DNA from 2 places in the Streptomyces sp. NPDC017890 genome. Region 2 is predicted to be linked to the other one. Evidence: riboswitches for the same ligand, from Rfam matches in the RefSeq annotation. Region 2 holds a riboswitch; the other holds the start of a gene.

Region 1 (3,396 bases), on a different contig from region 2:
GCCGGTCAACGCACGCACGGCGTGCGGCAGCACCAGGCCGACGAAGCCGATGGCGCCGGCCGAGGCGACCAGGGCGGCGGTGAGCAGGGCGGTGGCGCACAGCAGCACCAGCCGGGTACGGGCCACGTGGACGCCGAGCGTGGCCGCGGCGTCCTGGCCGAACGCGAAGGCGTCCAGTGTCCCGGCATACCCGAGGCACACGGCCAGGACCACGACCAGGGCCGCCGTACCCGTCCACACGTCCGTCCAGCCCGCCCCGCCGAGTGAGCCGAGCAGCCAGAACAGCACGCCGCGGGTGGTCTCGGCGTCGGCCGCGGTCATCACGACGAACGAGGTGAGCGCGGAGAACAGCTGCATCGCCGCCACGCCCGCGAGCACCACCCGGTCCGGGGTGCCGCCGAGGCTGTGGCTGAGCAGCATCACGAGCGCGAAGGAGCAGACCGCCCCGGCGAACGCCCCGCCCGACACGGACAGCGCGCCGCCGCCCACGCCCAGGACGACGACCAGGACGGCACCGGTCGAGGCGCCGGAGGAGACGCCCAGGACGAAGGGGTCGGCGAGCGGGTTGCGCAGCAGGGACTGGAGTACGGCACCGCATACGGCGAGCCCGGCACCGCACACGGCCGCGAGGAGGGTCCGGGGCAGCCGCAGGTCCCAGACGATGCCGTCGCGGATCGGCGTGACCTCCACGCCGGGAGTGCCGCCGCCGAGGTGGGCGACGAGCACGGACCAGACCTCGCCGACGCCGATGTCCGCGGGGCCGATGGTGACGGCGACGGCCACGGAGGCGCACAGGGCGACGAGACCCACCGCCGCCCACGCCGCCGGGCGGCGGCGGCCGGCCGCCCGCGTGCCGAGGGGCTCGTGGTTCTCGGACATCACCCGGCTCCCCGGCGTCACCCGGCTTTCGGACGTCACTCGGTGAGGCCGTACGCGCGCAGCGCCGCCGCCACCTTCTCCACGCCCTCGACGGTGCGGATGGTGGGGTTCATGGCCTGCCCGCTCAGCAGTACGTACCGTTTCTTCCTGACGGCGGTCATGTTCTTGGTGACGGGGTCGGACTCCAGGAACTCGATCTTCTTCGCGGCGGTCTCGGCCGTCTGGGACCTGCGGGTGAGGTCTCCGATGACGAGGACGTCGGGGTCGCGGTCGGCGACGGTCTCCCAGCCGACCTGCGGCCATTCCTCGTGGGTGTCGTCCATGGTGTTCTCCGCGCCGAGTTCGCGGGTCATGATGCCGGGGGCGCCGCAGCAGCCCGCCATGTAGGGGGAAGTCGAGTTGGCGAACCAGTACATGAGGGTGACACCGGAGGCGTCGATGCCCGAGGTGGCCTTCTCGACCCGCGCCTTCAGGCCGGCGACCAGGTCGTCGCCGCGCTGCTCGACGTCGAACGCCCGGGCCAGGTCGCGGACTTCGGCGTAGACGGTGTCCATGGTCAGGGGCTCGCTGCGGACGCCGTCGCCGTCGCCGCCGTTGTCCTTGCCGACACAGTCGGACGGGGACAGGTAGGCCGGCACGCCGAGTTCGGTGAACTGCTCGCGCGTGGCCACGCCGCCGGGGCCGAGCGTGGAGGCGAAGGAGGCGGCGACAAAGTCGGGTTCGGCGTCCAGGACCGTCTCGAAGGAGGGCATGTCGTCGGCGAGCCGGGGCACGCCGGTGTTCGCCTTCTCCAGGCCCTTCATGACCGGGTCGGTCCAGGTGGCGGTGCCCGCCATGCGGTCGGCGAGGCCGAGCGAGAGCAGGATCTCCGTGGTGCCCTGGTTGAGGGAGACCGCTCGCCGGGGCGGCGCGGTGATCTTCACCTCGTGCCCGCAGTCACTGACGACGCGTGGATAGCCGGCGGCCTCGGCCGGCGCCGCGGCGTCGGTGGCGGTCGTCCCGGAACCGCAGCCGGACGCCAGCAGAGTGCCGGACAGCAGCAACGCGAAGCGGGCGCGGAAGGAACAGCGGAACGAACAGAAGGAACGGGAAGAACGGAAGGAACGGCGGGAGGCGGCGGGGCGCGCTGCGGGCAAGGAAGATCCTCTGGCGTCGAGGGCTCAGACGCGAAGCCCGTTCGTACGGTGCGGCCCGCGCCGTAGGCGGCGCGGGTGCCAGCAGGTCTTCGGACTCGGGATCGACCGGACGGGACGCCTTCCCGGACGGCTTGTGCCGCCCAGTGGCCGTTGTCCCGCCCGTCCCCCTCACCGCTGCGCGTCAGTTCCGGATTCGCACCGGATTCCCTGACCCACCAGGTGGGTTCGACTGGCTCCCGCAAGCTACCACAGGGGCAACGCGGTGCCGGAGGCGGCCGTCTGCCCGACCGGCCCCGGTACCGCCCGCCCGCGCCTCAGCTGTGCCGGGCCGAACGGCTCGTCCGTGCCGGCCGTGTCGCCGCCGGGGCCGGCGGACTGGTCGTCGAGGGGCGCGGGGCCGAGGATGCGGCCCGTGCGGAGTCCGACGAGCCACTGTCGCCGTCGCCGGGGCAGGCGACCAGGACTTTCGTGGCCGTCTCCGCGGCCTGGGGTTTCCTTCGGAGAAGAAGGTCGCTCAGAGGGGCGTCGCGGCGCGGAGGATGAGGAACATCGTGACGGCGGCGTTCGCGGACGACATCGCCGACACGGCGGTTCCGGCGGCCGCGGCCCATGCCGCCAGGCCCACCGCGGTGAACACCGGGGGCCAGGTGCGGACCGCGGGAGCGGGACCGAGCAGGGCCGCCACCCGGCGCGGTACCGGGCCGGGCGCCGCGAGGCCGGCGAGGCCGGCGAGGCCGGCGAGGGTGGCGACCGGGGTGCCCCGGGAGACCAGGGCCGCCTTGCCGATCGCGGTCGCCACCGCGCGGCGGTTGCCGACCACCCGCGCGGCCGCCTCGTCCGCCCATCGCTCCGCCGTATAGGAAACGACGGTCCGCAGGGGCCGCAGGAACGGGTTGGCCAGGGCGGCGAGCCGGACGGTGAGCAGGAAGCGATGGTGCCGGGCGGTCAGATGGGCCCGCTCGTGGGCGAACAGCGCGCGCCGCTCAGCGGGTTCCAGGCAGTCGAGCAGGGCCGTGCTCACCACCACACGGTCCCGGCGACCGCCGGGCAGCGCGTACGCGTAGGGCGCCTCGTCCGGGAGTACGGCCACCCCGGTCCCCGGCAGTCCGGCCAGCGCGCGGTGGGCACGGCGACGTACTCTGCCGTGCCGCCACAGGGCCCGCGCCGAGGCCATGACCACCGCGCACAACGCGGGGATCGCCGCCTTGCCGACGACCTCGTCGTACGGCACCGCCGCCCGCACCTCGGGGTCGGACCAGCCGTCCGGCAGAGGGTTGCCCGGCAGTTGCGCGGTGCCGACCACCATCACCAGGGCGAGACACACGGTGCTGCACAGGGCCATCACGGCGGCCACGGCGGTGAGCAGCCTGGTCGCGGTCCG
Region 2 (3,396 bases):
GCGCATGCCGTACGCCCACGCCCTCGCGGTCGGGTTCACCGGCCTGGCGGCGGGACTGGCCGTGCTGGCGGCCGGCACCCGGACGGCACTGCTGGCGGGCGGCGCGCTGATCACCCTCGGCGACATCGTGCTGTTCCTCAAGAACGACCTGGAGGCACTGCGCCGCAGCCCCCGCTCCGACGCCGTGGTCTTCGGCCAGCAGCGGCTGGCCGCGGGCCTGGGCGCCTGCGCGAGCGGCGTACTGGGCGGGCAGTTGTACGGCCTCGGTGAACGGGACGGACACACTGGCTGGTTCTGGCTGCTGGCAGCCGCCCAGTGTCTGCTGCTCCCCCCTCTGCTGCTCACGCTGCGCCGTCGCACGGCGCGGTGCCCTGTCCCCGACGGCCACCATGAAGGAGCACTGACGCGCGATGACACGGACGGGCGGATTCCAGGACGATGACTTCTGGATCGAGTTCCACGACTTCCTCTTCTCCGAGCAGCGCTACGGGCAGGCCGAGGAACTGCTCGACACCTCCCCCCTGCTCGCCCTGCCCGACGGATCACGCGTGCTGGACCTGTGCTGCGGGCCGGGCGTCTTCTCCGTGCCCCTCGCCCGCCGCGGGCACCGCGTGACCGGAGTGGACCTGAGCGCGGCCATGCTGGACCGGGCACGCAAGCGGTCGGCCGACGCCGGTGCCGACGTGACGTACGTGCGGGCCGACGCACGCGAGTACGAGGCGCCGGGCGGCTTCGACGTCGTCCTCAACATGTTCACCTCCTTCGGGTACTTCGAGGACCCCGCCGACAACGCCCGCGTGCTGCGCACCATGCACACCTGCCTGGCCCCCGGCGGCACGCTCGTCCTGGACCTCGCCGGGAAGGAGCTCCTGGCCCGCAAGGTCACCCCGCCCAAGGTGGTGCGGCGGGGCGACGACCTGATGGTGCAGACCGACTCCGTGCTGGACGAGTGGGCGCGGCTGCGCAGCGAGTGGGTGCTGGTCCGGGGTGACCGGGTGACGCGTGCCACCTTGACGTGGTTCGTTTACAGCGCGGTGGAGCTTCGCCGGATGGCCGAGGAGGCAGGTTTCGGCCGCGTGGAGGTCTTCGGCGGGTTCGACGGACGCCCCTACGACGAGAACGCCGAGCGGCTCGTGCTGCGAGCGGTGCGCGAAGCGTGACAAAGGCGCGGGCGTGCGGCCGGGTCCGCACGCCCTTTGCCGCCGGCTCGGAGGAACGTAGGATCACCTGGTCATCGCCGCGACGGGAGACAGGAAGCCGGTGCGAATCCGGCACGGTCCCGCCACTGTGACCGGGGAGCGCCCCTCCGACATGCCACTGCGCGCCGCGCGGGAAGGCGGAGGGAACGTCGATCCGGGAGTCAGGACACTGGTCCGTCGCGGGCCCGATCCGAGGAGCGCGGACTCCAGGAGGCTTCACGTGTCCCCTTTGTTCACCCCTGCCCGCACGCGCGGGTTCCTTCGTGTCACGGTCACTGCCGTGGCTCTCTCGTCCGTGCTGCTGGCCACCGGCTGCGGTTCGTCCGACGAGGGCGGCGGCGACGCGAAGGCCACAGCTGCCGTGCCCGCGGGCTTCCCGGTCACCGTCGACAACTGCGGCGTGAAGACGACGTACGACAGGCCGCCGTCGCGGGTGGTCACCATTCACCAGCACCCGGCGGAACTCATGCTCGCCCTCGGCCTGAAGGACCGCATGGTCGGCACCGCCTTCCCCGACTCCGCCGTCCTGCCCGAGCTGAAGAAGGACTACGAGGCGCTCCCCGAACTGGCGGAGAGGGAACCGTCGTTCGAGAAGATCCTGGACGCCGGATCCGAGTTCGTCTACGGCGGCTACGGCAGCGCCTTCGCCGAGAACGAGGGCCGCTCCCGCAAGGCGTTCGCCGACGCCGGCATCGACACCTACCTCAACCGCGAGTACTGCGGCGAGCAGCGGGTGACGATGAAGGACACCTACGACGAGATCCGCACCATCGGCAGGATCTTCGGCGTGCCCGACCGGGCGGACGAACTGGTCGCCGACCTCCAGGCACGGGTCGGCAAGACCACCACCGCCGTCAAGGGCGAGCCCCAGGTGCCCGTCTTCGTCTACGACAGCGGCGACAAAAACGCCTTCACCGCGGGCGGCAAGAGCCTCGGCACCGAACTGATCCGGCTGGCCGGCGGCAAGAACGTCTTCGCCGACCTCGACGACGTCTTCGGCGACGTCTCCTGGGAGCAGGTCGTCGAGCGCAAACCGGAAGTCATCGCCGTCTACGACTACGACGGCGCCGGGAGCGTCGAGGAGAAGAAGAAGTTCCTGCTCTCCCAGCCCGCGCTCGCCGACGTACCCGCCGTCAGGAACAAGCGGTTCGTCGTCCTGCCGCTGACCGCCACCCTGGTCGGCATCCGCTCGGCCTACGCGGTCGAGGACCTGGCCCGCGGTCTGCACCCCGAGGGCTTCCGGTGACCCAGGCCGCCACCGACACGTCCACCGAGCGGACGGTTCGACGGCAAAAGGCCGACGAGTCAGGGGTGGGCCGTACAAAGTCGGCCGTCGCACTGCTCGTACTCACCGCCTTGCTCATGGTCTCCGCCACGGCGGGCCTCGCGATCGGCTCCGTACAGGTGCCGCCCGGCCAGGTATGGGGCATCGTGACACACGAGCTGGGTGCCGACTGGCAGGATCCGGAATGGTCGCGGGCCCGGGAGACCATCGTGGTGGACGTACGGGCGCCGCGGGTGCTGCTCGGTGCGGTCACCGGCGCCGGCCTCGCGGTGATCGGCACCGCCCTGCAGGCCCTGGTGCGCAACCCGCTCGCCGAGCCCTACCTGCTCGGCGTCTCCTCCGGTGCGTCCCTCGGCGCCGTCTCGGTGATCGTGTTCGGGGTCACCCTCTTCGGACCGGCCTCCCTGTCGGTGGCCGCCTTCGTGGGCGCGCTGGGCGCACTCCTGCTCGTGTACGCCACCGCCCGCACCGGCGGACGCATCACCTCGTCGCGGCTGGTGCTGTCCGGGGTGGCTGTCGCGGCGGTGCTCACGGCGGTCCTCGATCTGCTGCTGCTCACCACCGGCCGGGGCAACGAGGCACGCGCGGTCCTCGCCTGGACCCTCGGCGGCCTGGGCGGTGTCAACTGGGGCACGCTGTGGCTGCCGAGCACGGCCCTGCTGCTCGGTCTCGGCATCCTCCTGGCGCAGGCCCGCAACCTGAACCTGCTGCTGGCCGGCGAAGAAGCGGCGACCACCATGGGGCTGGACGTGGCCCGGTTCCGCGCCCGGCTGTTCGTGCTGCTCTCCCTCGTCACGGGCGTGCTGGTCGCGGCGGCCGGACCGATCGGCTTCGTCGGCCTGATGATGCCCCACATCGTGCGCCTGTTCGTCGGCGGCGACCACCGCCGGGTCCTGCCGACGGCAGCGCTCG

The links. Region 2 has a riboswitch for cobalamin ahead of ACH4F2_RS29965 (ABC transporter substrate-binding protein). Riboswitches for the same ligand answer to the same signal wherever they lie in the genome.
Region 1: another riboswitch for cobalamin. It lies ahead of ACH4F2_RS10560 (ABC transporter substrate-binding protein); the one in region 2 lies ahead of ACH4F2_RS29965 (ABC transporter substrate-binding protein).

What each region holds. Positions count from the first base shown of each region.
Region 1 covers NZ_JBIRHU010000006.1:248,193-251,588, forward strand. The annotation lists gene ACH4F2_RS10555 (FecCD family ABC transporter permease) at 1-879, opposite strand, end outside; gene ACH4F2_RS10560 (ABC transporter substrate-binding protein) at 915-2,015, opposite strand; cobalamin riboswitch at 2,078-2,264, opposite strand; gene ACH4F2_RS10565 (M56 family metallopeptidase) at 2,530-3,396, opposite strand, start outside.
Region 2 covers NZ_JBIRHU010000027.1:57,909-61,304, forward strand. The annotation lists gene ACH4F2_RS29955 (MFS transporter) at 1-442, shown strand, start outside; gene ACH4F2_RS29960 (class I SAM-dependent methyltransferase) at 411-1,160, shown strand; cobalamin riboswitch at 1,250-1,371, shown strand; gene ACH4F2_RS29965 (ABC transporter substrate-binding protein) at 1,420-2,445, shown strand; gene ACH4F2_RS29970 (FecCD family ABC transporter permease) at 2,442-3,396, shown strand, end outside.